3 regions of the Carnobacterium inhibens subsp. inhibens DSM 13024 genome follow, and region 3 is predicted to be linked to each of the others. Evidence: predicted binding sites of a transcription regulator. Region 3 holds the regulator's gene; each other region holds the start of a gene.

Region 1 (10,365 bases), 540 kb from region 3:
GAGATAAGATTAAAACTTTGGAAGACAAATCCCACTTTTTCTTTATGATACTGTACCAAGTTCTTTTCAGAATAATCTCCAATATTTTCACCATCGACAAGAATTTCGCCTTGAAAATCTGAATCTAACCCACCAATCAAATTCATTAGTGTGGATTTCCCACTACCAGATTCTCCAATAATAGACACCAATTCACCTTTTTCAAAAGACAGATTAATGTCTTTCAAAGCTTGAAATGTTTCTCCGCCATTGATCTTATATGATTTATTCACTTGCTTTAGTTCCATTACAGGCATCTTTATTCTCCTTCAATTCTTTTATAATTTTAACTTTTTTGTAGAATGTTCTCATATTACTACTTTTTGATTTATTTAACAATGGTTACTCTTATTTTCTAATTGTTACCTAACTAAATATAATTTAGTTGACAATAAGAATAGAAGCTTTTATACTAAAAAACGAGGTGAACTTATGTCTACAAAATTACGCATTCTTTCTTTATTAAAACAACAAAAAGGGTCCAATATTTCTGGTCAAGCATTGGCAGATACACTAGGACTTTCAAGAACATCTATCTGGAAAGGAATAAAAACTCTACAAGAAGAAGGCTACATCATTGAAGCAGTAACCAATAAAGGTTACCGACTTTCTGAAAAGTCAGATGTCATTTCGATTGAAGGCATTAGATCATTCCTGCATACAGATCTAAAAACTTTTCCTATCCATACATTTAAAACCATTGACTCTACAAATAATAAAGCTCGTTCTTTTGCAATGAAAAGTTCACAAAATCAAGGCGTTGTCCTAGCTGAAGAACAAACTAAAGGACGAGGACGATTAGGTAAGTCTTTTTACTCTCCTAGTCAAACAGGCATTTACATGAGTTTCTTTTTAAAGCCCAACTTATCTATGGCGGATGCTACTTTAGTCACTACAGCTACTGCTGTAGCCGTTTGTTTGGCTATTGAAAAATTAACTACTAAACGACCTAGTATAAAATGGGTAAATGATATTTATCTCAACGATACAAAAATATGCGGTATTTTAACTGAAGCTGTATCAGACTTTGAAAGCGGGAAAATAGAGACTCTGATTGTCGGAGTAGGCTTAAATGTTAAAGAGCCTTTAACAGGTTTTCCAACTGAAATCAGCACTATCGCAGGCTCTCTTACTACTGATACAGAAAAGGAAATTAGTGATCGTAATCTTCTAATAGCTGAAATCATGAATCAATTTCACATGATTTATCAAACAATTGAGGAACGTACTTTTTTAGAAGAATATAAAAAACGTTGTTTTGTGATTGGTAGAAAAATTACTTTTAAAGAACGTAAGCAAGAATTCGAAGCTATTCCCATAGATATTGATCCTCAAGGAGGTCTTGTTGTGCAACTGGCTGATGGCCAACAACGAACGTTGTCTTACGGAGAAATCATTATGAAAAAGCCATTCGATTGATGAATGAATTTCAAAGGAGCCTATTATGTCAACCTTAACCACGCGAGAAATAACACTCTGTAGTTTAATGGCAGCTTTGTCTTATATTAGCAGTTTTATCAGTATTCCTCTTGGTCCAGTCCCTTTCACCTTGCAAACGTTGTTTGTTTTACTAACTGGCCTTATCTTGCAAAAAAATGCTGCTTTTCTTGCACAAACCCTGCACTTATTGCTCATCCTTATCTTTAAAGGATTTCAATCTTTTTTAAGTCCAAGTTTTGGTTTTGTACTTGGTTTCATTCTAGGAGCTTATGTAATGGCATGGTTCTTAGAAAGCAGATCTTTCACATTTAAATCTGCTTTAGGGGCCATTCTTATTGGATCCAGTATTTTTTATATCATTGGATTGCCTTATATGATTTTCATCCTAAGAGGCTATCTTGATTTGACTATGAGTAACAGTCTCATCTTCAAAACGGGTTTCTTATTATTTGTTCCAGGTGATGTCGTTAAAGCTGTTTTCGCTTTTTTGATCAGCTCCCGCTTGCAACGACATCTTAAACGCATTCAAAATTAAATTTAATCGCTTATTAACTAAAAAAGCAAAAAGAGATCGAGCTGATGTGAAAACCAGTTTAGATCTCTTTTGTTATTGTCAGTTAGGTTACTTATTTATCGTCATCTGTTAAGATCTTTTGGACACGACCAACTTGGTCTCCTTCTTTTAACATGACTTTGATCCCATGTGGATGTTGACTGCTATTGGTTAAAATACGCTTTACGTGACCTCTTGTTAATTTACCTGTACGTTGATCTTTTTTTAAAACAATATCTACTAGTGCATCAATTTTAATCGCTGCTCTTGACTTCCCATCCATAATATCCGCTCCTTTATTTATCTGTAGTGTAGCATATTTTATTCTCTTCATGCTACTTACGTCTAAAAAGTAAGGCTTTCATACTTTGCTTCTAATTAAATTGATTTTGCCATAATACAACTTTTTCATGTCTCAATGATGCTTGAACATCAATAATACGTTGATTTGAACTCCCTCTAAACTGAAGCGTCAAATCTTTTTTAGCTAATTCAAACCGTCCATCCACAACGACATCGATTAGTGACAGCAATTCCAGTTTATCCTCCGATTCTTGCATCAATTCTTCCCATGTATAGCCAGTCCAAGACCAAATATCTTTTGTCTCACGATATTCCGAACGAATGCGTTTAGCTAAAGGAATTGCAACTTGTGTATTGAGAAAAGGTTCTCCTCCTAAAAGAGTTAAGCCTTGAACATAAGAATGCTTTAGATCAGCAATGATCGTGTCTTCTAGTTCTGTAGTATACTCCACTCCATAAGCAAAATTTTGTGCGATCTTATTGTAACAGCCTTTGCAGGCAAACAGACATCCGCTCATATAGAGACTGCATCTGACACCTTCTCCATCAACAAAATTAAACGGTTTATAATCCGCTATCCGGCATTGACTGTAATCTTTAGCCAGCCATTCTTTCGGTTTAGGATTCCTCATGTAGTATTTCCTCCCCGTTAACTGGCATATGTTTGACCCGAGCTGAAATCTCTTTGTGTCTTCCGTTTACCATCGGTCTAGCTTGAGGATTACCGAGATAACCGCACGTTCTTTTTACGACATCACAGCTGTCGGGATCGGTATTTCCGCATTGTGGACATTTAAATCCTCGCTCAGTCGGATCAAAATCTCCTTCAAATCCACATTTGTAACAATGATCAATAGGCGTATTGGTCCCAAGATATCCAATACGATCATAAGAGAAATCCCACACAGCTTCTAACGCTTTTGGATTTTGTTGCATATTCGGGTACTCACAATAATGGATGAAACCGCCAGATGTGTATTCAGGATAATCTTTCTCAAATTCAATCTTCTCAAACGGTGTTGGTTTTTTTCGTACATCGTAATGGAAACTGTTTGTGTAATACTCTTTATCAGTAATATCTGTCAGTACGCCAAATTTCTTTGTATCTAAGCGACAAAACCGGTCCGTTAGACTTTCACTGGGTGTTGAATACACACTAAAATGATAGCCATACTTTTCTCCCCATTGATCTGTGTGCTGTTTCATTTTTCTCAAAATATCCACTGTAAAGGCCTTGGCAGTTTCATTTTTTTCCCACTCTGGCCCAAAAAAGACTGTTGCAGCTTCGTATAGTCCAATATAACCTAAAGATACTGTCGCACGTTTATTTTTAAAGAGATCATTTACACTGTCTCCTTTTTTCAATCGTTTCCCAAAAGCGCCATATTCGTATAAAATAGGAGCATTTTCAGGTAATGCATCTTTTGTCCTTTGAACACGATAAACTAAAGCATCGTGACAAACCTTTAATCGTTCTTCAAATAGCTCCCAAAACATTGATTGGTTTCCTTTAGATTCGATAGCCACACGAGGCAAATTAAGTGTGACCACACCTAAATTCATTCTTCCTGAGTTTACTTCTTGACCATGTTCATCTTTCCATCCTTGTAAAAATGAACGACACCCCATTGGCGCTTTAAAACTTCCCGTTAACGCAACGACTTTATCGTACATTAAGACATCAGGATACATTCTTTTGGTTGAACAAGTAAGGGCTAATTTTTTTATATCATAATTTTGATCTTCGGGATCCAAATTAACGCCTCGTTTAAGAGTGAAGACAAGTTTTGGAAAAATGGCTGTTCTCTTTTCTTTTCCCAATCCATTGATGCGAACTAATAAGATGGAACGCTGAATTTCTTGTTCAAACCAATCCGTTCCCAATCCAAATCCTAACGTTGTAAAAGGCGTTTGTCCTTGAGAAGAATAAAGGGTATTGATCTCGTATTCCAAGCTCTGCATAGCATCATAAATGTCTTTTTTTGTTTTTTCACGGGCATATTGCTTTTGCTTTTCTTCTCCTGTGACCCATTCTCTTGCAGTCTGCAAATGTTTTTGATAGTTTAAACGACTATAAGGAGCTAATACTTCATCAATTCGATCTGCGCTGCATCCTCCATACTGACTAGAAGCCACATTGGCAATAATTTGTGCCATTTGAGCAGCAGCTGTTTGAATGGAACGCGGACTTTCTACCTCTGCATTCCCTATTTTAAAGCCTTCCCTAAACATACTTTGAAAATCGATCAAACAACAATTTGTCATTGGAGCGTATGGTTGATAGTCCAGGTCATGATAATGGATATCTCCTTTTTGGTGCGCATTAGCAACATGCTTCGGCAACAATTTAAGTCCCATAGATTTCGCAACTACTCCTGCAGTTAAATCCCTTTGAGTATTGAATACGTTGCTATCCTTATTCGCATTTTCATTTACTACGGTTTGTTCTTTACGTAAAAGATCATGGATAGCATAGTTTATATCCGTTGATTGGCTTCTTTCCAGATCGCGACGGGTTCTATAAACTAAGTAGGCTTCCGCTAATTCATGTTTATGGGCATCTATTAAAATATGTTCAACAATACTCTGAATTTCATAAATTTTAATATTGCTGACGAATCGTTGTGCTATTTCTTTTTTTACTACTTCAACGATCTCTTTTAGTTCCTGAATACTTTTTTCATCCGTTTCTTTTGTCAATGAATGATAGGCTTTCAACAAAGCTTCAAAGATTTTTTCTTCTCTAAATTCAACTTCTCGTCCATCTCTTTTCATTACTTTCAGCTTAAGTTTGTTCGAAGTTTCACAAAAAATATCATTATCCATAATCATTTCCTATCGCCACCCTATCCGTTCCTTTAAAACACTATATATAGCTATAAAAATAATTTTTAAACTATATATAGTATAAACGCAATCCTACATTTCGTCCATCATTTTAATTGTTATTAAAAGAAATATAAATAGATTATGCCTGGATCAAGGCATAATCTATTTATATTTATCCTATTTCATTTTCTTTCTTAGCATACTTTCCCTTGTCTTTTCTCTAAACTTAATAGTGTTTCTTTCATGTCTAACTTTCCTCGATAACCTGCTAACTTCCCATTTTTATGGATGACCCGGTGGCAAGGTACGACGATCAATAACGGATTTTTTCCAATTGCTGTACCCACTGCTCGAAAAGCTCCAGTCTGACCGATTTCAGCTGCAATTTCACCATACGATTTTGTTTGTCCATAGGGAATAGTGGTCAAAGCTTTCCAAACCTTTTGTTGAAATAACGTTCCCTTCACATCTAAAGGCAGCGTAAACGTAGTTCTAGAACCGTTAAAATAGTCTAAAAATTGTTGATGGTAGAGTTGTAAACCAACCGTATTTTCTACTAAAGTTGCTTTTGAAAATAATTTTGTTACACCATCCTCAAGTTCTCTCAGTGACTCGTTTAGAGAGCCTACAAAACAGAGACCATTCTCGGTTGCTGCTAGATAAAGGCTGCCTAAATCATATTCAAAAGAGCCGTAAATTATGTTCTGCTCAAGATTTTCCATTTCCTCACCTCATTAACCTAAGCTTCTACTATTTCAATACCTGCCAACTTACTTTCATCTCTATATATTGTATTTTGTTTCTTGTCTTTTAAAAGAATACTGATTTCTCCTGATAACCCTTCTTTGATCGCCTTATTCATACTCCCATTTTTAGGAGCGATGAGTTTACCAGAACTTGTAATCATTCCTTGAATAGTCAATTCTGCTTCTTTATTTTCAAGTACGATCAGTGCTGTATCTTTCGTTTGACTCACTATCTTGGCCGTACTCCCATTATAAGTCGCAAAACGATACTCTTTATCGTTCACTATTATATTGCAAATAAAGCCTTTAAAAGTGGTCAGGTAAAACGGGATATGTGCAATTGAAAAAAAGAGACTTGTACTTTCATTTTTAAAATGATTAGAGTGGATCCAAATGTATTCTTTTGGAAAAGAAGTGCCCCAATCTTTTTCAATATAACCTTTGCCATTCGTGAATTCAACTTCTTCATTATTGATCGTTAAAGTTCCTTGTAAGCGATGATTCATACTAATGACACCATGGTAACATTCCATCTTAGGAATATATGCAAATCCTCCCATAATTGAAGGAGACAGAATGGAAGTTTTTATATTTTGAAAAGTACCTAACCCTAATTTTCCTTGAACCGTAAACTGCTCATCTTTCAGATGGATAGAAACAAACGATTCCGTAAAAATAGTTTGTCCAATTTGAACTAAAAATGGATTATTTTGGTAACTAAACTCATCTAAACGATAACGAATATACCCTGTGTTTGTCGTTTTTTCGTTTTGCTCATTTAGCGTTACATAAATGTATTGGATAAAACTATGTTCGTCTCCTTTAAACAAATTCACACCAGGAATTAAACTAATGCTGGTCTTTTCATCAAATGAAACGTGCTTGTAGTACCATCCTTCAAAATAATTGTTTTTAGTTAAATCTCCTTGAAAAAGAATCGGATTTTTTATCTTATCAAACATTTAGCTATCCTCCCTGCCACCATTTATTTTGTTCTTCCAATGGTGTAAGACGTGTCTTTATCTTACTTTATTCGATAAAAGATAGCTAATAAATTGATGTTTTGCTTTATAGTTTCCATGGTGATCTTAACGGATACTTTTCTTTAATGATTCTAAATTATTTTTCATAACTTCGATATAATCTACTCCAGCATCTTGATCTGCTTGGCTGACTCCTTCTAAAGGGCTTAATAGAGCTAACTCAACACCAACTTCACTTGCCAACGTTTCGGCGATTTTAGAAGAACTATTATCTTCAAAGTAGATATACTCCATCCCTTCTTGATCGACTAATTCGGATAATTCAGCTAATTTAGCCGGACTAGGCTCTTCTTCGGATGACAAGCCTGCTATTGATACTTGATTCAAATCATATTGTTGAGCTAAGTAAGCAAAAGCTGCATGTTGTGTGACGAACGTTCGGTTCTCTGCCTCTTGAAAAGCTCCTCTGTATTCTTGATCTAATGCTTCCAACTTTTGATTATAGGCATCAGCATTAACTTCGTAACCTTCTTCATTTTCAGGATCAGCTTCAATTAGGCCTTCTTTTATGGTGTTCACTTCTTCTTGAGCAAGGACAGGATCTAGCCAAATATGTGGATCAATTGCATGACTGTGCTCTTCTTGCCCTTCTTCATCATGATCATGGGTATGCTCTGCGTGCTCATGATCTGAATCATTGTGTTCTTCAACTGCTTCATTCTCAATAAGGGTAATGCCTTCACTAGCATCAATAACGAGAACTTCGGTTGAATCAATAGTATCTAATACGGAAGGAACCCATGTTTCCATCTCTTCACTGTTATAAATAAACACATCTGCTTCTTGGATCTCGGCAACATCTTTAGCACTAGGTTCAAAATCATGCACTTCAGTTCCAGCAGGTAAAAGTAAAGATACTTCAGCCAAATCTTGTGCCACATTTTTTGTGAAATCATACATGGGATAAAACGTCGTTACTACTTTTATTGTCTCTTCTGTATGACTATTATCTGATGATGTATCAGCTTGCTCTGCTGCTCCACATCCACTCATGAATACTCCTACTCCTATTATAGATAACCCTATAGTTAATAATTTACTTGTTTTCATCATCAATAATCCTCCTGTAAAAAAAATAGTGCACTGTTACTTAAACTCGTATGTATTCAATGAATTTAATTATTACGCCACAAATCGTAATGGTTACGTTTTGTATAATACAGGATTATATTTATCGATGCAACCTTTATTTTTACTATCGATTTAGTTATAATATTTGATTGACTTCTAAAATTAAGCATGGTAAATTATTAAAGCACTGATTAAATCGTAATGGTTACGTTTTATCACAAGCATTTTTTCTTATAGAACTTCCCACAATAAGTTTTATTAAGAAGCTATTTTCTCTATGTTCATCTTAGTTATAACTAATGCTTTTTAATTTTGTCTTGTAAGTTATGGTAAAATAAACATATAAAAAGAAAAACTGGGAGTGTTCATCATGAAAGTAGGATTCATTGGAATTGGAAATATGGCTAGTGCCATTATAAAAGGTATGATCCAAAATGGGCATACCTCTCATCAAGATATTTACGTTCACAATACAACCAAAGAAACATTAGCCCTTTTCACTTCAGAAACTGGTACTCAAGCTTGTTCTTCTAATAAAGAATTAGCTGGAAAAGTCGATGTTTTAGTACTTGCAGCTAAACCAAATGTTTTCCCAACTATTTTGGCAGAAATTAAAGATGAAATTGCTGCTCATCAACCTTTAGTTGTATCTATTGCTGCTGGAACATCCCTTCAAAAACTATCAGAACTATTAAATGACGGCAATGAAACAGCTATTATTCGAGTAATGCCTAATCTAAATTCACAAATCGGAGAAGGAATGACTGCCATATGTGGAAATGACTACACTACTTCTCAACAAAAAGAATTTATCTTCAATATGTTTAAAGCTATTGGTGAAGTTGTTGAATTACCTGAAAAAGATTTTAGTACTTTCACAGCAATTGCCGGCAGTTCACCTGCTTTTGTCTTTTTATTTATCGATTCATTAGCCAGAGCTGCTGTTAGAAATGGTATGTCTAAAGAAGTAGCTACAAAAATTGCTGCTCAAGCTGTTCTTGGAAGCGGAAAATTAGTCTTGGACAGTGAAGAAACGCCATGGAATTTGATTGATCAAGTCTCTTCTCCAGGTGGAACAACTGTTGAAGGAATCCTAGCTCTGGAAGATGCTGGTTTTATCTCTTCAATTACAAAAGCAGCACAAGCAGTGATTGATAAAGATCAAGAAATGATGAAACACCACTAACTGTTCCATCTTAAAAAAACACTAAAAAACTTCAACGACGTTTGTGTCATTGAAGTTTTTTAGTATAGATACTACGTGTTACCTTTCTTGTTTTATAAATGTATAAGTTCAGCTTTTCAAAAATTAGAGAATTTAACTTTATTTATTCAAAAGTACGTTTTCTAATCGTGATAGGTCCATTTAATAAGTTTATTTTCTCCTTAATGCAGGTAAGGTCCTTTCAGTCTAATAGTCTTTTTGGATTATGCTAACTACTTATATTTGTTATAATCTGGAAAATCATTTTTAGATAGAACCCAGTAAATAGTTCCCTCTGTTGCTTCATCTTCATCATAAGGAATCAAAATAATGGCATTGTCTATATCTTTCTTGTCTGGGAAAACAAACGAGTAAATTTTATCATCGAATTCTATTTTCTTATAACTAATATTGTTTTTAAACCCAGTACCCGTTTGCTTATAAGATACAGTCCAATCATCAGTTCCCTCAGAACTAAAGGTGATAGATTCATCCATTACATTTATAATCATTTGTTTCCCATCGGAATTTTCTGCATACCATTTACCTTGTATGTCTTTTGAACCTTTACACCCAGTTAAGAATATCAACATAATTCCTAAAAACATATACATCACTAATTTTTTTCTTTTCTTATTAAACAAAAGAATACCTCCTTTTTTAGAACTCTTCTATCATAACCCGATATTTATATTATTTTCAAGTTGATATAATCTGTATTAACCAAAACCACCTTCCAAAATAAGAATAGAAAAGTTAATTTAGTTTTTTCACATTAGACCTTTACAGAATATGAGAGTGGGACAATAAGCGTTTAGACCCGAATCACTGGAACGAATAAGCGCAGTATGGTCATCGACCATCGAGCATTGTTCGCGAAGTGGACGTCGGGTCTGCTTTTTTGGAGCATGTTTTAGAATAAACAGTCGTATATAAAGAAGTGGCTGGGATTTTTGTCTTAGCCTCATCATTATTTTTTTATAATTGGCTGTCGTCTTGTTGTAGTTTATTTGCTTTTCTTTGTGCTTTTTCTTCTTTTTTTCGTCTTCTTAATTCTCTAAAAAAATCGCTTAATAATTCACTGCATTCTTCCTCTAAAAGACCTTTTTCAATTTGTACTTGGTGATTAAAACGCTT
Region 2 (10,365 bases), 1.1 Mb from region 3:
GGGTATAAAGATTATTTGAAAAAACAAGAAGAACCAATAATGGAAGCAAGAGAAAGAGAGGTTTATAGTGCATGAGTGAGTTGTTTAATAGTTTATATATGGAAAGTACATCTGCGTTTTCAATCACGAGTTTTCTACTTTGTACGGTGTCAAGTTTGGTTTTAGGAGGATTTATAGCATGGACCTATATGTATAGAAATCAATTTTCTAAAGGTTTCGTCATGACTCTATTTCTATTACCAGCTATGGTACAAATGGTGATCATGCTGGTCAATGGAAATGTTGGAGCCGGTGTTGCAGTAATGGGGGCATTTAGTTTAGTTCGTTTCCGTTCTGTACCAGGTTCAGCTAAGGAAATCAGCAGCATCTTTCTGGCAATGGCCGTTGGGCTGGCAACCGGAATGGGGTATATTGGATTTGCTGTAGTATTTGCCTTGATTATTTGCGGCGCAATGGTTGGATTAAATCTTTCCAGCTTTGGCGAAATGGGTGAACGGGTTCGGTTGTTAAAAATAACAATTCCAGAAAATCTAGATTATAGCGCTGTTTTTGATGATATCTTCGAACAATACTTGTCCAGTTATCAGATGATAAGAGTAAAGACTACCAATATGGGCAGTCTGTTTCGGATTGAATATACGATCGAATTGAAAGATCAAAATCAGGAAAAACAATTAATCGACGCATTGCGTTGCAGAAATGGAAATTTAGAAATTATCTGTGGACGCTCGTTAGCTGGAAAGGAAGAACTCTAATGAAAAAAAAGACGAAGATCACACCATTTTTATCACTAGCTGTTTTGGTGATGTTAGCCGGATGCCAATCAACCGCTTCTGGCACTAGTCAAAGTGCAGATTCTGCTACAGCAACTGAGTCTGGCACTGTAGAAAGTACAGTAGATTATGATTTAGAATTTAGTTCCGATGATCTTGAAGTCGGATATGACGAGGCTGATTCTACTACTATCCAATTGGCTGACAATCAGAACACAAGCAGCGGAGAAGGAGCAACGGTTGATGGTAATGTTGTTACAATTACAACTGGTGGAACATATTTGATCAGCGGAACTCTTTCAGATGGTCAAATCAAAGTAACGGCCCCGAATACTGAAGAAGTTCATTTGATCTTTGACGGAGTAGATATTACCTCCTCAACAAGTGCTCCTTTATTGATCGAAGAAGCTGATAAAGTCTTTGTGACATTGGCAGAAGGATCAGAAAATACATTGACTGATAAAGCTGGAAGTACAGCAACACTTGATACGGATGCCGATGCGACTAGTATTGATGGAACAATTTTTAGTAAAGCTGATTTGGCATTTAACGGCTCTGGTAGTTTAACGATACATGCGAATACGAATCACGGAATCGTATCAAAAGATGAATTAATCGTCGTAAGTGGTACGTATAATATTACTGCAGCAGGCCAAGGACTTTCAGGAAAAGATGCAGTGAAAATCAAAGATGGAACGTTTACTCTTGAAACCGGAACAGATAGTATTCAGTCCGATAATGCAGATGAAGAAGGCAAAGGTTTTGTCTATATAGCCGGAGGTAACTTTACTATTGATGCAGAGCAAGACGGTATTCAAGCTGAAACGCTACTTCAAATTGATGGCGGAACATTTGACATTACAGCAGGTGGCGGGAGTGCCAATGCAGTAGCAAAAACACAAGAAGGGATGGATTTCTTTGCTCAAGCAGCAGATGAAGAAGAAAATGCGGATAGCGATGAGATCAGTTCAACCAGTACCAAAGGATTGAAAGCAGCCGGCGAGTTGATTATTAATGATGGCACGATTGCAATTGATGCGGCTGATGATACAGTGCATACTGATGGAAATCTGACACTTGCAGGAGGATCGCTCACATTAATTGCCGGAGACGATGGCTTACATGCTGATAATGATTTGCAATTAAGTGGTTCGAGTGTTGCTATTACAGAAAGTTATGAAGGAATCGAAGGTAAGGCGATTACAATCAGTAATGGAGAAATAAACGTTGTAGCTAGTGATGACGGAGTAAATGTATCTGGTGGGACTTCAACAACAACTGAACAAGCAGCCGGACCGGGTGAATCTGGCAGCTACAGTGAAAATACATTGGTCATTTCTGGTGGTACATTGACAGTGAACAGCAGTGGTGATGGATTAGATTCAAACGGAACGATTGAAATTTCTGGAGGGGTGACGACTGTTAGCGGACCAGAAAATGATGGTAACGGAACAATTGATTCAAATGGAGAGGCTGTGATAACTGGCGGAACGTTAATGGCTGCTGGAAGCTCTGGAATGGCAGTAACTTTTGCAGACAGTTCTAGTCAAGTAAGTGTTTTTTATGGATTTGAAACAACTTATGAAGCGGGTAGCAAAATTGAATTAAGCGATGCAGACGGTACAGTTCTCTTATCATGGACAGCAGATAAAAGTTTCACTTCTGTACAGTTCAGCTCTGCTGATTTAGCAGTAGATGAAACATACACTTTATCCATTAATGATGAAATTTTTGAAGTTCCAATTGAATCAGTATCAACAACAGTGGGCACTACAACAGGACAAATGGGGGGCGGAATGCAACAGCCTGGTGACAAGAACATGCAACCAAATGGTGACATGCAAAAACCAAGTGAAGGAGATACAGGCAGTATACCAACCATGCCTTAACCTAGTTAGTTAAGAAGTAAATAGAATAGACAAGTCAGTAGGAAAATTCCTAAGGCTTGTCTATTTTTTAGTCTATAGGATGTTTTGAATGCGCAACCACAATATATGGTGTTTATTTTTTCGTAATTAGCACATATGGTATAATTTCAGGTTGATATAATTTTCATATCATAGTATTATAGCTAAGGAGCTAATCGATGGTTAAGCAATGAACTACTGCATAAACTATAAATAGTTACATAAAAAGATGCAACAAAAAATTTAAGCAGTACGATTTCTAGAAACTACTAAGATAACAACTAGTAATGAGATGGAAAAAGAGTAGCTGAATTATGCTACTCTTTTTCCATGCAATGAGGAGAGGGGTAGATGGCGATTTTAGTAATTGGTGGAATGATTGGAGCAGGAAAAACAAGTGTAGCTGAACTGTTAGGAAAATCTTTAAACAGTGAGGTATTCTATGAGAATGTAGATGACAATGAAATATTGCCTTTATTTTACACAGCAAGTGAAGAGGAACAGCATTTAAAACGATACCCGTTTTTATTGCAATTAGATTTTTTAAGTAGTCGTTTTAAAAGTATTAAAGAAGCTTTACACAACAAGAATAATGTGTTGGATCGCTCAATTTATGAAGATTGGTATTTTGCCAAAGTAAATACAGAGTTAGGACGTATCTCAGCTTCAGAGTTTAGTATTTATGAAAAATTATTGAACAACATGATGGAAGAATTACAAGAACTGCCTAAAAAATCTCCAGATTTAATGGTTTATTTACAAGGCTCCTTTGAAACGATTCTTTACAGAATCGGTTTGCGAGGCAGAGACTTTGAACAAGATCAAGGATTAATGGACTATTACAAAGCTCTTTGGCAAGGTTATGATAATTGGGTCACTCATCACTATAAAGAATCTGATGTTTTAGTGATCAATATTGATAAAATCGATGTGATCAATAATAGTGAAGACGCGGATTTTGTGGTGAAATTAGTAAAAGAAAAGTTAGTTGAAATGGAGAGTAGAATCAATGAGTAGAGTAATAACAGTTTTAGGCATTATAGTCATGTTAGGGATTTTATTTCTCTTATCAGACAATAAAAAAGCAATTAATAAGCGTACGGTTGGAGTTGCGCTAGCAGCTCAATTAGTGTTGGCTTTGTTCTTAATTAAAGTTCCTGTAGGCAGCTGGATCATTGAACAGTTAGCTGCAGGTGTAACGAAACTATTCAGTTTTGCGAATGAAGGACTATCTTTTGTGTTTGGCGATTTATTTGGAAGAGGATACTTCTTCATTGATGTATTAGGTGTTATTATCTTCCTATCTGCTTTGACAGGGATCCTTGGCTACTTAGGTGTAGTTGGTTGGGTCGTTAAAATCATAGGTGGAGCAGTTGGAAAGTTGTTAGGAACTGAAAAAGCAGAATCTTTTGTTGCTGTAGCAAATATGTTGTTGGGGCAGACAGAAGCGCCTTTCTTAGTTGCAAAATATTTGCCTGATATGACAAAATCAGAGTTGATGACAGTTTTAGTTGCAGGAATGGGATCTATGTCGGCTTCTATCTTAGTGGGATATAATTTATTAGGTATTCCGATGAAATGGTTATTGATTACAACGGCTTTAGTACCGTTTGGATCATTACTGGTAGCTAAAATCTTAACGCCTGAGACAGAAGTTAGTAAAGTAACTGATGTAACTTTAGATCGTAAAGGCTCGAGTACCTCTCTTTTTTCTGCCATGGCCGAAGGAATCAACAATGGGCTTCAAATGGTTTTAGGTATCGGTGCGAGTTTGATTGCTGGTATTTCTATTGTGGCATTATTGAATAGTATTTTAGGGTTAGTAGGGACCAGTTTTACAGGGGTTCTAGGCTATATCTTTATGCCAATCGGTTGGTTGATGGGCTTAAGTGGTACGGAGGCAATGTTAGCTGGCCAACTGCTAGGGACCAAATTATCAATCAACGAGTTTGTCGCTTATGCTGACTTTGCTCCAATGATGTCTGAATTGTCCGAAAGAGCAATAGCGATGATATCTGTGGCTGTTGGTAGTTTTGGAGCATTCTCTAGTATTGCGATTTGTGTAACAGGTTTATCAGTTTTTGCACCAACTAGAAAAAATGATTTATCTAAACTAGCTTTAAGAGGGATGTTTGGCGGTTTTATCGTTCCTATTTTATCAGCTATGTTTATCGGATTGTTTTTATAAAAAAATAAGATGACTCCCAAAGTCTAACATTTGGGAGTCATCTTATTTTATTGATTATTTTGAGAAGTTAGAATACGTGGCCCATTTTTTGTAATTACTAATGTATGTTCGAACTGGCAACTTAGACCTCCGTCTTTTGTTCGAGCGGTCCATCCGTTATCGTCCATTTTTGATTTCCATGATCCAGTGTTTACCATGGGTTCAACAGTGATAACCATACCTTCTTTCAAGCGTAGTCCTTTACCTGGTTGTCCATAGGAAGGAACGTCAGGAGATTCATGTAATGTCGGCCCGACTCCATGACCTAAAAATTCTCGAACTACTGATAAATTTTCACTTTCAACGTAACTTTGGATAGCATGACCGATATCTCCTATACGGTTTCCAACTTTTGCCTGTTCAATACCTTTATACATAGCTTTTAGAGTAACTTCCATTAAATGATCTTTCTCAGGGTTTGATTCTCCAACCACATAACTCCAACAAGAATCTGATAAAGCACCCTTCAAATTAATGACAGTATCAACTTTGATCAAATCTCCATTTTTGAGGACTTCTTTTCTTGGAAAACCATGACAGATCTCATCATTTATACTAATGCATGTTGCATATTCGTAGCCTTCGAATCCAATTTGTTCAGGTATTGCGTCATTATCCAAGATGAATTTATGAGCGAATTCTTCAATATCCCAGCTCGTTATGCCAGGTTTGATAAAGTCGCGTAAAGCGATATGCATGTTTGCTAATATTGTTCCAGATTCATCCATGGCATCAATTTCGCGTTGTGATTTTAATGTAATCAAGTAAGTTCCTCTTTTCTGTATAATTAAATCGATACCTAATAATATAGGTTTTTTTGAAAAATATAAAGGATATGATCAATAATTACTTTAGCTTCTTTATATACTTTTTTTTTACCTTAATAGTTGGTTATAATTCTTAACGAGTTGCTATTTTTGCACTAGTAGAAATAAGGAACAATGATACAGTAGATTACATACACTGAATCGTTGTTCCTTTCGAATTGACTAATCTTAAAAGATGGTCTAAAGAAAAGTAAAATTAGAGGTGTACTGAAATAGTAGTCTGGATAGATGGCTTACAGTTATTGCCATAGTGATTATATATTATTCAAGATAATTACTAATTTTAGCACTTATTTTATATAATAAGAAAATAGGATTGTTCCTTTCACATTTCTCATTATGTCTGATAGTGTTAAAGTAAGAAAGGTGAGCGTCTTGTTTTGTATGTGAGTATACTAATGAGAATCTTAGAACGTAGCAGTGAAAAATAACCCAATATTTTATTAAAACACGTACTAAATGATAGTCTTAATTCGAGTTTAAAGACTGCTGAAAAAGATCTCCCCAATCACAAATGGTTGTTACAACTGGCTCTAGACTTAAACCAATATCGGTTAATATATAATCAACTTTGGGAGGTACTACCGGATAAATGGTTCGGTGAATAATGTTATCTTCTTCCAGTTCTCTTAATTGCCGAATTAACGTTCTCTGGTTGATATCTGGAAACTGTCTCTGCAATTCACTCAGACGTAAGGGAGATTCATGAAGTAATGCCCAAATAATCGCAATTTTCCAGCGCCCGCCAATAACAGAGAGAGCTAGATCTTTACTTGTATAAAATTCTTTATCTTTATAAGTGATCAACATAATCAACTTCTTTCTCAATAATTAGTTTAAAAATTCATAGTGACAAAAATATCAGTATTAACTTTTTAATCATTGTACAATACAATAGGCTTACTATAAAGAACAGTTTAAAAGAGAGAAGGAAAAGTATGAAAAGCAAAGCAGCAGTCGCATTTGGCCCGAATGAGCCACTTAAAATCGTTGAAATTGATGTAGAAGAACCAAAAGAAAATGAAGTATTAGTAAAAATATTGTACACATCTGTCTGTCATACAGATGCATTTACTTTATCAGGAGAAGATCCAGAAGGAATTTTCCCAGCTGTTTTAGGACATGAAGGAGCGGGCATAGTTGTATCCGTAGGTAAAGGAGTAACATCTGTAAAATCAGGGGATCATGTCATTCCTTTATATACACCAGAATGTGGAAAATGTGAGTTCTGTCTTTCTGGTAAAACCAATTTATGCAGTGCAGTTCGGGAAACTCAAGGAAAAGGATTAATGCCTGACGGGACTACAAGATTTTCATACAATGGAGAACCTATCTACCATTACATGGGAACGAGCACATTTAGTGAATACACTGTAGTTAATGAAATTAATTTAGTAAAAGTTGATGAAGATGCTCCTTTAGACAAAGTTTGTTTGTTTGGTTGTGGAGTCACTACTGGTCTTGGAGCTGTTAAACATACTGCAAAAGTCGAAGAAGGTGCTGTCACAGCAGTATTTGGATTAGGAGCAATTGGTTTAGCGGTTATTCAAGGATTAAAGAAAGCAAATGCAAAACAAATTATTGCTGTAGATTTAAATCCTGATAAATGGGAATTAGCTAAACAAATGGGAGCGACTGATTTCGTTAATCCCGCTGATTATGATCGACCAATTCAAGAAGTTATTGTAGAAATGACAAATGGTGGTGTAGATTACAGTTTTGAATGTATTGGTAACGTTGAAGTAATGAAATCTGCCCTTGAAGCCTGTCATAAAGGATGGGGAGAAAGTATTATCATCGGTGTAGCCGGTGCAGGGAAAGAAATCCACACACGTCCATTCCAATTAGTAACTGGCCGTGTATGGCGCGGGTCAGCATTTGGCGGAGTAAAAGGGCGCACGGAGTTGCCAGGAATGGTTCAAGATTTTATGGATGGTGAAATTGATTTAGATTCGTTTATTACGCATCACTTAGCATTCAAAGATATTAACGAAGCGTTTGATTTATTGCACAAAGGTGAATCAATCCGCACTATTTTAACGTATGAGGGGAGTGATTAAATGGTTGTCGAACAACTTGAAATGCATCTCTCTTTTCAAGGAGAGCAACGTAAATACCATCATTTTTCCAAAGTGTTAAATTGTGATATGGTGTTTAGCCTTTATTTGCCGCCATCATTTGAAGAAAAGGAACTATCGCTTATTTGGTGGTTATCTGGATTGACATGTACAGATGATAATTTTAGTCAAAAAAGCGGCTTTCAAAAAGCTGCTGCAGATCAGACAGTAGCCGTGATTATTCCAGATACCTCTCCAAGGGGAGACAAGGTACCTGATGATGAAGGATGGGACTTAGGAAAAGGTGCAAGCTTCTACCTAAACGCAACACAAGATCCTTGGGTTGAAAATTATCAAATGTACACTTATTTAACAGAAGAATTACCCCAAATAGTTTATAGTCTGATCCCACATTTCTCGGGAAAAGAAAGTATCATGGGACATTCAATGGGTGGACATGGAGCGATCATGATGGGTTTGAAAGAACGGGATCGTTTTGCTTCAATTTCAGCATTCGCTCCTATTTTAAATCCCTCACAGGTACCATGGGGACAAAAAGCATTCACAGCCTATTTAGGTTCAGATGAATCTTCATGGCAAGAATGGGATTCAACAAGTTTGATAGAACAAACTGAAAAAGTTCCTCCTATTCTAATTACTCAAGGCATGTCCGATAATTTTTATGAAGTACAATTGCAAGAAAAAGAATTTTTAAAAGCTGCAGGTGATAAACCGGTCTTTTACCGGTCGGAAAAAGGATACGATCATAGTTACTTTACAATCGCGACATTTATAGAAGAACATATACAATTTCATGTGAATGAATTGAAAAAATAATGAACGGACTTAGAGATTTCTATTAAGTATAAATCTAACACAAGTTAACGAAACAATAGCAAACACCTTCGAGATGGTATATTCAAGACAATACTAAATCGAAGGTGTTTTTGAATGCAAAAAAATATGTAATAGTAAATTTAATTAGACTAATCCTGTTAAAAAAGCCATTAACTCATATTGTTTTTCTTCAGGTGAGCATTTAATTTGTTCTGCTAGTGTCTTTGCTGTCGTACTGTTTAATTTTCGTGGATTCTGAATTCTGTTACTTATATCCGTTTTGTTCTAAATATAAATTTTTATTTATTCATCTATATGTTAATATAATTTGATGTGAGTTTTTTTAAAAGTATTTGAAAAGGAAGGTATTCATGCAAAAGTATAAAAATGAATGGTTTGGTAATATCAAAGGAGATATTCTAGCGGGAATTGTCGTTTGTTTAGCTTTATTCCCCGAAGTCATCGGCTTCATGCTGGTTGCTGGCGTGGAACCCATTGTTGGAGTCTATGCCACATTCTTCATTACGGCTACTGCCGCATTCTTTGGAGGTCGAACAGGGCTGATTTCAGCAGCTGCAGGATCAGTTGCATTAGTTTTGGCAAATTTAGTTGCTGATTACGGTGTAGAGTATCTTTTTGCTGCGACTATTTTAGCCGGAATCATACAAGTTGTGTTAGGTTTATTTAAAATAGGGAAATTAATGCGCTATATTCCCAAGCCTGTTATGCTTGGATTTGTGAATGGTTTAGGAATTATGATGTTCTTGTCTCAACTAGATCATTTCAAAGGCGGACCCATCTTACTAGTACTTGGGATTATTGGAATTGCTATTATCTTTTTGGCTCCCAAGCTAACGAAAAAAATTCCTGCACCCATTATCTCAATTATAGTGGTTACGGCTCTTGTGTTAGGGTTTGATCTTAATGCACAACTGTTAGGTGATTTAGGGACTATTTCAAGTGACTTGCCTAAGTTTAGTATTCCAAGTGTGCCAATGAATTTAGAAACATTGAAAATTATTTTACCAACTTCACTTTCTGTAGCCATAGTCGGTTTAGTAGAATCCTTATTGACAGCACAATTAGTGGATGAATTAACAAACGAACCAAGTGATAAAAATCGTGAGTCTATGAGTCAAGGAATCGGAAATATGTTGTCTGGTTTCTTTGGTGGTATTGCTGGTTGTGGAATGATCGGTCAAACCATCATCAACCTTAATTATGGCGGAATCGGTCGTTTAGCGACTTTCTTGTCTGGTTTCTTCATGTTAATGTCTGTAGTATTATTTAATAAAGTAGTAGTGCAAATTCCTATAATTGCTTTGGCGGCGGTAATGGTAGTCGTAGCCTATGAAACCATTGACTGGAGATCCGTTAAACGATTAAATGTCATGCCCAAAAATGAAAGTTTTGTTATGATTTTAACCGTTGGAATTGTTTTAGTTACACATAATTTAGCCTATGGTGTAGTTGCCGGGACTCTAGTAAGTGCTATTTTTGCAGCATTTACAATGACACATTTCCAGGTAGAAAAAGGCACAGCACAAGATGAGTATCACTACAAGGCACATGGACATCTTTACTTCGCCTCTGCTGAAAAGTTCTTAGATTTTTTTGTACATGACTTTGATCATGAAGGAGAATTAATTATCGATGTCAGCGCGATGACTTTATGGGATTCAACGGCTGTTGAAGCTGTTGATAAATTAATCAGTAAAAATAAAGATTCTAATGTGA
Region 3 (10,365 bases):
ACCTGATATGGAAAAATTAATTGCTTTCTATAAAGAAATGGATTTTAATTCTCATTTGAGCAAGTTGGATACTACTGAATATGATGCTGAACAAAACAATCAAAAAGAAGAGATCTCCTATAAAGTAGTTACAGAAATTACAGAGAGCATGTTTAGCGATGATATGGCTCTTTATGTAGAATTAATAGGTGATAATTACCACATTTCGCCAATTTTTTGTATAGGCTGGGGCAATGATGAACAAATTTATATTTCAGAACCTGAAGTAGTTTTTGCATCAGAAGAGTTTAAAAAATGGGCAAAGAAATTGGATGCTAAGAAACAGGTATTTGATGCTAAAAGAACTTATGTCGCCTTGAAGAGACAACAAGTTGAGATGAATTCAATCAATTTTGATATCTTGTTAGCTTCTTATTTGTTGAATACAAAAGACAACAGCAAAGACTTATCTGAAGTTGCCACAGAACATGACTATTATGAGGTTTCTTCTGATGAAAGTGTCTACGGAAAAGGCGCTAAAATTGGCATTCCAGAAGATAAAACAGTGACATATGATCATGTTGCAAGAAAAGTAAAAGCTATACGTATTTTAAGCAAACAATTAAATGACAATTTGGAAAAAAATGAGCAGACTGAGTTATTCAATGAAATGGAATTGCCTTTATCCATCGTATTGGCTGAGATGGAACTTACTGGGGTAAAAGTGAATGACAAAAGGTTAATGGAAATGAAAGAAGAATTTGCCGTTCGGTTAAAGGATATCGAGCAGCGTGTATACGAATTGGCTGGAGAAGAATTTAATTTAAATTCGCCAAAACAATTAGGTGTAATCTTATTTGAGAAGATGGGTTATCCTGTCATAAAAAAAACAAAAACAGGTTATTCAACGGCGGTTGATGTTTTAGAGCAAATGAGAGAACAAGCTCCGATTGTAGAACATATTTTAGATTACCGACAAATAGCGAAAATCCAATCCACTTATATAGAAGGTTTATTGAAAGTGATTGATAAAAACACGGGGAAAATCCATACACGTTATATGCAAACAATCGCTCAAACGGGTCGTTTAAGTTCTGTGGAACCAAACTTGCAAAATATTCCGATTCGATTAGAAGAAGGTAGAAAAATTAGGCAAGCTTTTGTTCCTAGTCATGAAGGATGGAAGATATTCGCATCCGATTACTCACAAATTGAATTGCGTGTGTTGGGACATGTATCAAATGATCCTTTGTTAAAAGAAGCTTTTATTGAGGGACAAGACATTCATTCAAGTACTGCCATGCGAGTATTTGGAATCACTTCTCCCGAAGAAGTTTCTTCAGAGATGCGTCGCAGAGCTAAAGCGGTTAATTTTGGAATTGTCTATGGTATAAGTGACTATGGATTATCACAAAATTTAGGAATTAGCCGAAAAGAAGCACAAAAATTTATCGATAAGTATTTTGATAAATATCCAGGCGTTAAAACGTATATGGAAGATATTGTGAGAGAAGCAAAAGATAAAGGTTTTGTCGAAACACTTTTCCAACGTCGCCGTTATTTGCCAGAAATCAATTCTAGAAACTTTAATTTACGGTCATTTGCTGAAAGAACGGCTATCAATACACCAATCCAAGGTAGTGCAGCAGATATCATCAAAATTGCTATGATTAAAATGGATAAAAAATTAAAAGAATCAAATATGAAAGCAACTATGCTATTACAGGTTCATGATGAACTGATTTTTGAAGCGCCTGAAGAAGAACTTGAACAACTTGAAGCACTAGTGATTCAAGTTATGGAAGGTGCAGTAGAATTATCTGTTCCTTTAAAAGTAGACAGCAACAGCGGGAAAAGCTGGTACGAAGCGAAATAAGAAGGAAATGTTTCTGCTATATTCAGTTATAGCAGAAACATTTTTTAGATAGAAAGGAAGTAAAAATTTGCCTGAATTACCAGAAGTTGAAACGGTTAGAAAAGGTTTAGAACAACTTGTATTAGGCGCAACGATTCAATCAGTAGATGTTTATTGGGACCGTATCGTTGCTGGATCTATCGATAGCGAAGAATTTAAACAGCTTTTAGTTGGAGAAACGATCATAGAGTTTGATAGACGAGGAAAATACATTATTTTCCGTTTTGAACATTGGGCTTTGGTTTCTCATTTGCGTATGGAAGGTAAGTATGAGGTAGAAAATTCAACAGCACCTTTAAAAAAACATACACATATCGTTTTTCATTTAACAGACGGAAGAGATTTACGTTATCTGGATGTACGGAAATTTGGTCGGATGACACTTGTTCCTTTAGGAAAAGAGTTTAGTACGACAGGTATAAGGCTACTTGGTCCTGAACCGACTAAAGAAGCTTTTGATGGAAAGACATTTTATACTACACTACAAACTAAAAAACGGTCTATTAAGCCTCTGTTATTGGATCAAACAATTGTAGCTGGATTAGGAAATATTTATGTAGATGAAGCTTTATTTGTAGCTAAGATCCATCCGATGAGAGCTGCAAATAGCTTAAGTAAAAATGAAGTTTCAAGGTTGCATGAATCCATTATCAAAGTCTTAGGGGATGCTGTAAAAGCTGGTGGAACGACGATTCGCACTTATAAAAATGCACTTGGAGATGCTGGGACATTTCAAGTGAAATTAGCGGTTTATGGTAAAAAAGGAAGTCCGTGTATTCGATGTGGAACGCCTATAGAAAAAATAAAAGTAGCTCAACGAGGAACTCATTTTTGTCCTAATTGCCAGCAATTAGACATTGATTACTAAATAAAGAGGGGATAATATGACTGTAATTTTAGGGCTAACTGGCAGTATTGCTACTGGCAAGTCAACTGTTAGTAAATTGTTTAAGGAACAGGGTTACCCTGTTGTAGATGCAGATATTGGTGCTAGAGAAGTAGTAGAACCTGGCACAGAAGGGTTAAATAAATTAAAAGCCTATTTTGGTGATAAAATTATTCTACCTGATGGTACTTTAAATCGTTCTGAACTGGGAAAAATCGTATTTAATGATGAAAAAGAGAGAGAGCAGTTAAACGAAATGTTATCTCAACACATACGGCAATGGATTATGACTAAGAAAGATGATTACTTAAAACAGCATCCTGTTGTTATTGTATTAGATATTCCTCTGCTTTTTGAAACTGGATATAAAGATGATGTTGATCAAATCATGGTAGTAGCTACAACACCGGAGACTCAAATAGACCGTTTAATGAAAAGAGATGGAATAGAAAGAAATGAAGCATTGCAAAAAATTGCTGCTCAGTTGTCTATTTCAGAAAAAATAACTCTGGGAGATATTATAATTGATAATAATGGGACAGTTGAACATACAAAAAAACAAGTTTTAAAGTGGATTGAAAAAATAAAACCCAATTCATGCATAAAATAAAAATTGAAAAGAGCAAAGAATAAAGTATCAGTGCTTTATTCTTTGCTCTTTTTTACCGATTTTAACCGGTTTTATCTGTGATTGTTGTATGGTATAATAATGTAAATAACTGTGTACAAAACTAGTGCAGAGATAAGACGCACTTAAGATAGGAATGATAATAATGCAATGTCCACGCTGTCAAAATAATGGTTCTAAAGTTGTCGATAGTCGTCCAGCAGATGATGGACGTGCCATTCGTAGAAGAAGAGAATGTGAAGCCTGTAGTTTTCGATTTACTACATTTGAACGGGTTGAAAAAACACCTCTTTTAGTGATCAAAAAAAATGGAACCAGAGAAGAATTTAATCGTGAAAAAATTTTAAGAGGGTTGATTCGTTCTTGTGAAAAACGACCTGTAGCAATGGAACAAGTTGAAAAAATAGTGGATGAAGTAGAAAATCAAATCAGAGGGTTAGGCGAAAATGAAGTTTCTTCTGCTATTATTGGAGAATACATTATGGAAAAATTAGCTGATGTAGATGAAATAGCGTATATCCGCTTTGCTAGTGTCTATCGTCAATTTAAAGATATGAGTGTCTTTCTTAAAGAACTTCAAGAATTTGAAAGAAAAAAAGCTGAAAAAAATTAGTGAGACAGAAAGGTGTGAATCGTTTTGGGATATCCATGGAAAAACTTAAGTCCTAAAGATGGGTTTTTAGTAAAACAAAATGCGTTACTATCGGATATTGATCAAAAAATTCTCACTTTTTTGTATCAACCTTTGATTGGCACTGCTGCATATAGCCTTTATATGACATTATGGACTGAAATAGAAGAAGAAAAATATTGGAGTGAAGGAATTCTGCATTCGGAATTGCTGACAGTGTTAAATATCGGTATCCCTGAACTCTATCAAGCTAGGATCAAGTTAGAAGCGATAGGTCTCCTTAAAACCTATGTCCAAACAGATACGACTAAATTAACGATCTATGAATTGCAAGCTCCTCAAACTAGTGAGGTATTTTTCAAAGATGATTTATTAAGTTTATTGTTATTAGAAAGAGTTGGCGAACGAAAATTTAAAAATTTGAGAAAACGATTCATTGTAGAAAAGATAGACAAACAGAAATTTCAAGAAATCACTAAGTCATTTTTAGACGTGTTTCAGTTTGACGCTGAATTACTAAAAAGAGAAAAGGAACTTTTAAAAGAGCCTGTTTCATATATTGGAAAAACAGCCAATTCTAATCCAAAAGTTGATCCGAAAACGTTTGATTTGAAATTTTTTTATTCAGGTTTAAATCAGCAATACATCAATCGTTCTTCCATTACAAAAGAAATAGAGGAAACGATTCTTGTATTGCACACGTTATATGGTTTAGACGAATTAACGATGCAACAATTTATTCTTAATGCATCAGATATTGAAACTGGAACCATTGATGAAAAAAAATTAAAGAAATTAGTATATGATGATTATCATAATAAAAACCAACAAAATATTTCTTTAAAAGACGTGGTGGAAAAAGATATCCAGATCGATGTAAATCAGCAAAAAACGCGTGAAAATGATCTTATGAAAAAAGGATTAACTAAAGAAGATATTGCGGTCATTGAAGTAAGTGAGCAAATAAGCCCTTATGATTTTATGAATTCTATTAAAGAACAAAAAGGCGGTTTTGTAACAAAACCTGAAGAATGGACTTTAGAAGAAATCGTGAAGAAAGCTAATTTGCCAACAGCGGTGATCAATATTTTGATTCATTACATTTTAGTTGTGAAAAACAACCCAACGCTTGACCAAAAATTAGCTTATAAGATCGCCAATGACTGGGCGCAAGAAAAGGTAGTAGCACCTGAAGAAGCGATTCAAAAGGTTAAAAAAATGTATTTAGAAAATGCTGAAAAAAAACAACAACAAGAAAATCGTAATAAGACTTACACACAAAACAGAAGTAAAGGTAATTACAATAATCAAACCACGATAAGAAAAGAAACTCTTCCAGATTGGGCCAAAGCAGAAAATAACCAAATGGAAGAAAAACCGATGAGTGAAGAAGAGAAACAAGCGTTTATGGAACGGTTGAAAAGAATTCAAAATTTTGGCAAAGAAGGTGAATAATAATGGAGGATATTGGTGAAAGCTTGACGCGAATGATCAAAGATCGAAATTTAACGGATAAATATGAAGAACTCATTCAAGAAGTTTTAGATGATCCCGATGTGACGCAATTTATTGCAGACAATCGTCAAAAATTGGATGATGAAGCCATTGTTAAAAGTTATGCTAAATTATATGAATATGTACAAGAAAAAAAGAAATTTCAATTAAAAGAAGGTATGATGGCTCCTGGTTACCATCCTAAATTAGTTTTAAATTATCATTACATTGACGTGACCTATGTACCTTCGGCTGAATTGATCGCTAAACAAAAAGAATTAGAAATCAAAAATCGGATTTATTCAATGGATATGCCTAAAGATGTACGAAATGCTAAATTAGCAGATTTTGATTTAACAGATGAACGCCGATATGCTATTTCAGAGGTCTATGATTTTATTGATGCTTATTTAACTAAGCCCAAAGAATTTCATAAAGGCTTATATTTACAGGGATCATTTGGTGTAGGTAAAACTTATTTGTTAGGAGCGCTAGCACATGAATTGGCTAAAAATGGGTTCCCTTCTACTTTAATGCATTTTCCATCATTTGCAGTTGAAATGAAACAATCTATTGGTAAGAACAATACAGGTGAAAAACTAGAGTTTATCAAGAAAGCACCTATATTAATGTTAGATGATATTGGTGCGGATTCTATGTCGAGTTGGATACGCGATGATGTATTAGGCGTTATTTTACAATATCGCATGCAAGAACAGCTGCCTACTTTTTTCTCTTCCAACTTCGATATGAAACAGCTTGAAGAAGAACATTTAAGAGTCACACAAAGAGGCGAAGATGAGCCGCTAAAAGCGAAAAGAATCATGGAAAGAGTTCGTTATTTAGCAAAAGAAGTTAAGATGACTGGAACGAATCGACGTCACACTCACTAATAAAATAAAAAATATGGCTACTCTCCTTGAAATCATGAACAAAAAGTGCTTTAATAATAGATATAAGATAAATCATTGAGAAAGACACCAAAACTTGGTTGCGATTTTTTTAGAGAAGAAAACATCTGCTGAAAGTTTTCTAATTTCGTTCTTGTTTTGACCCCTTTCGAGTGCCACTGTGAACCGTTTGTCGAATTAGCAGTTGGTCGTTTAGCTAGCGTTAACAGCTTAGAGTGGATTTAGTGTATTTGCTAAATTCTGAATCTGGGTGGAACCACGTAATGAACGTCCCTTTTATGGTATTTAATATACTATAGAAGGGACTTTTTTTATTTTCTAGCTGAACAAAGATGGTATTTTAAAAATTAGAATATGGAGGAATAGACTATGTCAGAAATTAATATTACTTTTCCAGATGGAGCAATAAAATCTTTTCCAATTGGGTCTTCTACAAAGGATATTGCTGAAAGTATCAGCAAAGGTTTAGCTAAAAAAGCGTTAGCCGGTAAAATTAACGGAGAATTAGTGGATCTAGTACGCCCAATTGAAGTAGATGGTGAGATTGAAATCATCACACCTGATCATGAAGATGCTTTGCAAATCTTGCGTCATTCAACTGCTCACTTAATGGCTAATGCTTTACGCCGTTTATACCCAGATATAAAATTTGGAGTGGGCCCTGCTATTTCAACTGGATTTTACTATGATACAGATTCTGAAGCACCAATAACAGATGAAGATATTCCTAAAATCGAAGCTGAAATGATGGCGATTGTAAAAGAAAATAACCCCATTGTTCGCAAAGAAGTTACTCGTGAAGAAGCGTTAGATATCTTCAAAGATGATCCTTACAAAGTAGAATTGATTACAGATCTTCCAGAATCAGAAAAGATCACGGTATATGACCAAGGTGACTTTGTGGATTTATGTCGTGGTGTCCATGTTCCTTCAACTGGACGTATCCAAGTATTTAAACTGCTATCTCTTGCTGGTGCTTATTGGAGAGGGAATTCAGATAATAAAATGATGCAACGTATCTACGGGACAGCCTTTTTTGATAAAAAAAATCTAAAAGAGTTTATAAAAATGCGTGAAGAAGCTAAATTACGTGATCATCGTAAATTAGGAAAAGAATTAGACTTATTCATGATCTCGCCTGAAGTTGGATCTGGATTGCCTTTCTGGTTGCCAAAGGGTGCTACTATTCGTCGTACTATTGAACGCTACATTGTTGACCGTGAAATCAGTTTAGGTTACCAACATGTCTATACACCCATTATGGCTGATGTAAACTTATATAAAACATCCGGTCATTGGGATCACTATCATGAAGACATGTTCCCTCCTATGGATATGGGAGATGGAGAAATGCTTGTTTTGCGTCCAATGAACTGCCCGCATCATATGATGGTCTACAAAAATGATGTGCATAGTTACCGTGAATTGCCAATTCGGATTGCTGAACTAGGACAAATGCATCGCTACGAAAAGAGTGGGGCATTATCAGGATTGCAACGTGTGCGTGAAATGACTTTGAATGATGGGCATACATTCGTACGGCCAGACCAAATTGAAGAAGAATTTAAACGTACATTGGAATTAATGTTAGCTGTATATGGCGACTTTAATATTACTGATTATCGTTTCCGTTTAAGTTATCGCGATCCTAATAATACAGAAAAATATTTTGATGATGATGATATGTGGGAAAAAGCTCAAACAATGCTTAAAGCAGCTATGGATGATATGGAATTAGAATACTTTGAAGCAGAAGGAGAAGCAGCTTTTTACGGTCCTAAACTAGATGTGTTAGTAAAAACAGCTATTGGTATTGAAGAAACTCTTTCAACAATTCAATTAGACTTTTTACTTCCAGAACGTTTTGATTTGACTTATGTAGGAGAAGATGGTGAAAATAACCACCGTCCGGTTGTTATACATCGTGGTATTGTTTCTACAATGGAACGTTTTGTAGCCTACTTGATTGAAGAATACAAAGGTGCTTTTCCTACTTGGTTAGCGCCAGTTCAAGCTACTATTATTCCAGTTAATTTAGATATGCATACAGATTATGCCTATGAAATTAAAAAACAAATGGAAAGTATTGGTATGCGTGTAGAAGTTGATGAACGCAACGAAAAAATGGGCTATAAAATACGCGCTTCTCAAACACAAAAAATACCGTATCAATTAGTAGTTGGGGACAGTGAAGTACAAGAACATGCAGTTGCAGTCCGTAAATATGGCGAAAAAAATACTGAAACAGTTAACTTAAGTGAGTATTTAGAAGCTGTTTCAAAAGAAATTAAAAATTTCAGCAAATAATTTATTGACAGATCCTGTTCAGTAGTGTATGATTAATGAGTTGAGAAAATCAAGCAGAAGCACCCGCTTCTCGCCTAAGTTGACGAAAGTGTCTCTGGGCTAGATATAAACGATGATAACTTGCATTCGGTGTGAGTTAGAAATTATTTATAGGCGGGTTCATAATGAACTCGTCTATTTTTCTGCTGTTCTTTCTCTCAAATCTAATGGAGGTGTATGACCATAGCAAAAGATATGATGGTAAATGACGGCATTCGTGCACGTGAATTACGCGTTATTGGTAGTAACAGCGAACAACTTGGTGTAATTACAAAAAGTGAAGCGTTAAAACTTGCAGAAGAAGCAAACTTAGACTTAGTACTAGTAGCTCCAAAAGCAAAACCGCCTGTAGCACGTATTATGGACCACGGGAAATTCCGCTTTGAGCAACAGAAAAAAGAACGCGAAGCCCGTAAAAATCAAAAAGTCATCAACGTCAAAGAAGTAAGATTAAGTCCTACTATTGATTTGAATGATTTCAATACTAAATTACGTAATGCACGTAAGTTCCTTGAAAAAGGAGATAAAGTTAAGGCTTCAATCCGATTTAAAGGTCGTGCCATTACTCATAAAGGTATTGGTAAAGAAGTGTTAGATCGTTTAGCAAAAGAAACAGCTGACATAGCCAGTATCGAATCAGCTGCAAAAATGGATGGTCGAAGCATGTTCTTAATTTTAGCACCAAAGAATGAAAAGTAAGAGTATTTTGAGGAGGAAATAACAAATGCCAAAACAAAAAACACACCGTGGTTCAGCAAAACGGTTCAAAAGAACAGGTAACGGTGGATTAAAACGTCACCATTCTAAAACAAGCCATATGTTTGCAAACAAATCACAAAAACAAAAACGTAAATTACGTAAATCAGCAATGGTATCATCAGGCGATATGAAACGTATCCGTCAACAATTAGCTAAATGGTAATCAGTTACTTTTAGCATCGTTAGTTCATTTCAAAATGAACATCATTCAAATTAGTCAAAAGAGTTTTCTTGTATAGAGAACATCTTAGAGGAGGAAATTAATATGCCACGTGTAAAAGGTGGAACGGTTACTCGTAAACGTCGTAAAAAAATATTAAAATTATCAAAAGGATACTACGGTTCTAAACATATTTTATTCAAAACAGCTAAGCAACAAGTAATGAAATCTTATACTTATGCTTACAGAGACCGTCGTCAAAAGAAACGTGATTTCCGTAAATTATGGATCGCTCGTATTAATGCAGCTGCTCGTTTGAACAACATGAGCTACAGCACTTTAATGCATGGTCTTAAATTAGCTGGAATTGAAGTTAACCGTAAAATGTTAGCTGATATTGCTGTTACAGATGCTCCTGCATTCACAGCGTTAGCTGAACAAGCTAAAACTGCAATCAACAACAAATAATAAATTAAATATTAATATAAAAAGCTCATTCACTTTCACAGTGGATGAGCTTTTTTTGCTCAATTTAATACATTTGTCATAATTTTGCCATAAACGAAATGATTTGTTTAAATTGATACTGTTTTAGGGGAAACAGGAGATTGATTTGTTGTTTATATGAGTTTAAGATGATAAAAAAATTATTTTAT

The links. The regulator NrdR, encoded in region 3, represses ribonucleotide reductase genes. The targets are predictions, from matches to a motif close to ACACNATATATNGTGT.
Region 1: a site for NrdR is predicted at 5,229-5,244, ahead of nrdD (anaerobic ribonucleoside-triphosphate reductase). Genes of this name have one in related genera too.
Region 2: a site for NrdR is predicted at 2,759-2,774, ahead of BR65_RS07815 (deoxynucleoside kinase). Genes of this name have one in related genera too.

Annotation. Positions count from the first base shown of each region.
Region 1 is NZ_JQIV01000006.1:1,919,721-1,930,085, reverse strand. Features, by position in the region: gene BR65_RS10430 (ABC transporter ATP-binding protein/permease) at 1-296, opposite strand, end outside; gene BR65_RS10425 (biotin--[acetyl-CoA-carboxylase] ligase) at 472-1,458, shown strand; gene BR65_RS10420 (biotin transporter BioY) at 1,484-2,014, shown strand; gene BR65_RS10415 (YwbE family protein) at 2,106-2,315, opposite strand; gene nrdG (anaerobic ribonucleoside-triphosphate reductase activating protein) at 2,407-2,967, opposite strand; gene nrdD (anaerobic ribonucleoside-triphosphate reductase) at 2,954-5,167, opposite strand; gene BR65_RS10400 (methylated-DNA--[protein]-cysteine S-methyltransferase) at 5,359-5,886, opposite strand; gene BR65_RS10395 (tocopherol cyclase family protein) at 5,904-6,872, opposite strand; gene BR65_RS10390 (metal ABC transporter substrate-binding protein) at 6,999-8,006, opposite strand; gene proC (pyrroline-5-carboxylate reductase) at 8,395-9,210, shown strand; gene BR65_RS10380 (hypothetical protein) at 9,462-9,872, opposite strand; gene tadA (tRNA adenosine(34) deaminase TadA) at 10,207-10,365, opposite strand, start outside.
Region 2 is NZ_JQIV01000006.1:1,389,411-1,399,775, reverse strand. Features, by position in the region: gene BR65_RS07830 (polyphosphate polymerase domain-containing protein) at 1-75, shown strand, start outside; gene BR65_RS07825 (DUF4956 domain-containing protein) at 81-755, shown strand; gene BR65_RS07820 (carbohydrate-binding domain-containing protein) at 755-2,662, shown strand; gene BR65_RS07815 (deoxynucleoside kinase) at 3,032-3,697, shown strand; gene BR65_RS07810 (NupC/NupG family nucleoside CNT transporter) at 3,690-4,868, shown strand; gene map (type I methionyl aminopeptidase) at 4,916-5,671, opposite strand; gene BR65_RS07800 (winged helix-turn-helix transcriptional regulator) at 6,203-6,544, opposite strand; gene BR65_RS07795 (S-(hydroxymethyl)glutathione dehydrogenase/class III alcohol dehydrogenase) at 6,673-7,794, shown strand; gene fghA (S-formylglutathione hydrolase) at 7,795-8,628, shown strand; gene BR65_RS07785 (SulP family inorganic anion transporter) at 9,000-10,365, shown strand, end outside.
Region 3 is NZ_JQIV01000006.1:2,461,936-2,472,300, forward strand. Features, by position in the region: gene polA (DNA polymerase I) at 1-1,855, shown strand, start outside; gene mutM (DNA-formamidopyrimidine glycosylase) at 1,923-2,762, shown strand; gene coaE (dephospho-CoA kinase) at 2,779-3,390, shown strand; gene nrdR (transcriptional regulator NrdR) at 3,554-4,021, shown strand; gene BR65_RS12890 (replication initiation and membrane attachment family protein) at 4,046-5,494, shown strand; gene dnaI (primosomal protein DnaI) at 5,497-6,426, shown strand; gene thrS (threonine--tRNA ligase) at 6,814-8,751, shown strand; ribosomal protein L20 leader region at 8,797-8,939, shown strand; gene infC (translation initiation factor IF-3) at 8,968-9,489, shown strand; gene rpmI (50S ribosomal protein L35) at 9,515-9,712, shown strand; gene rplT (50S ribosomal protein L20) at 9,815-10,177, shown strand.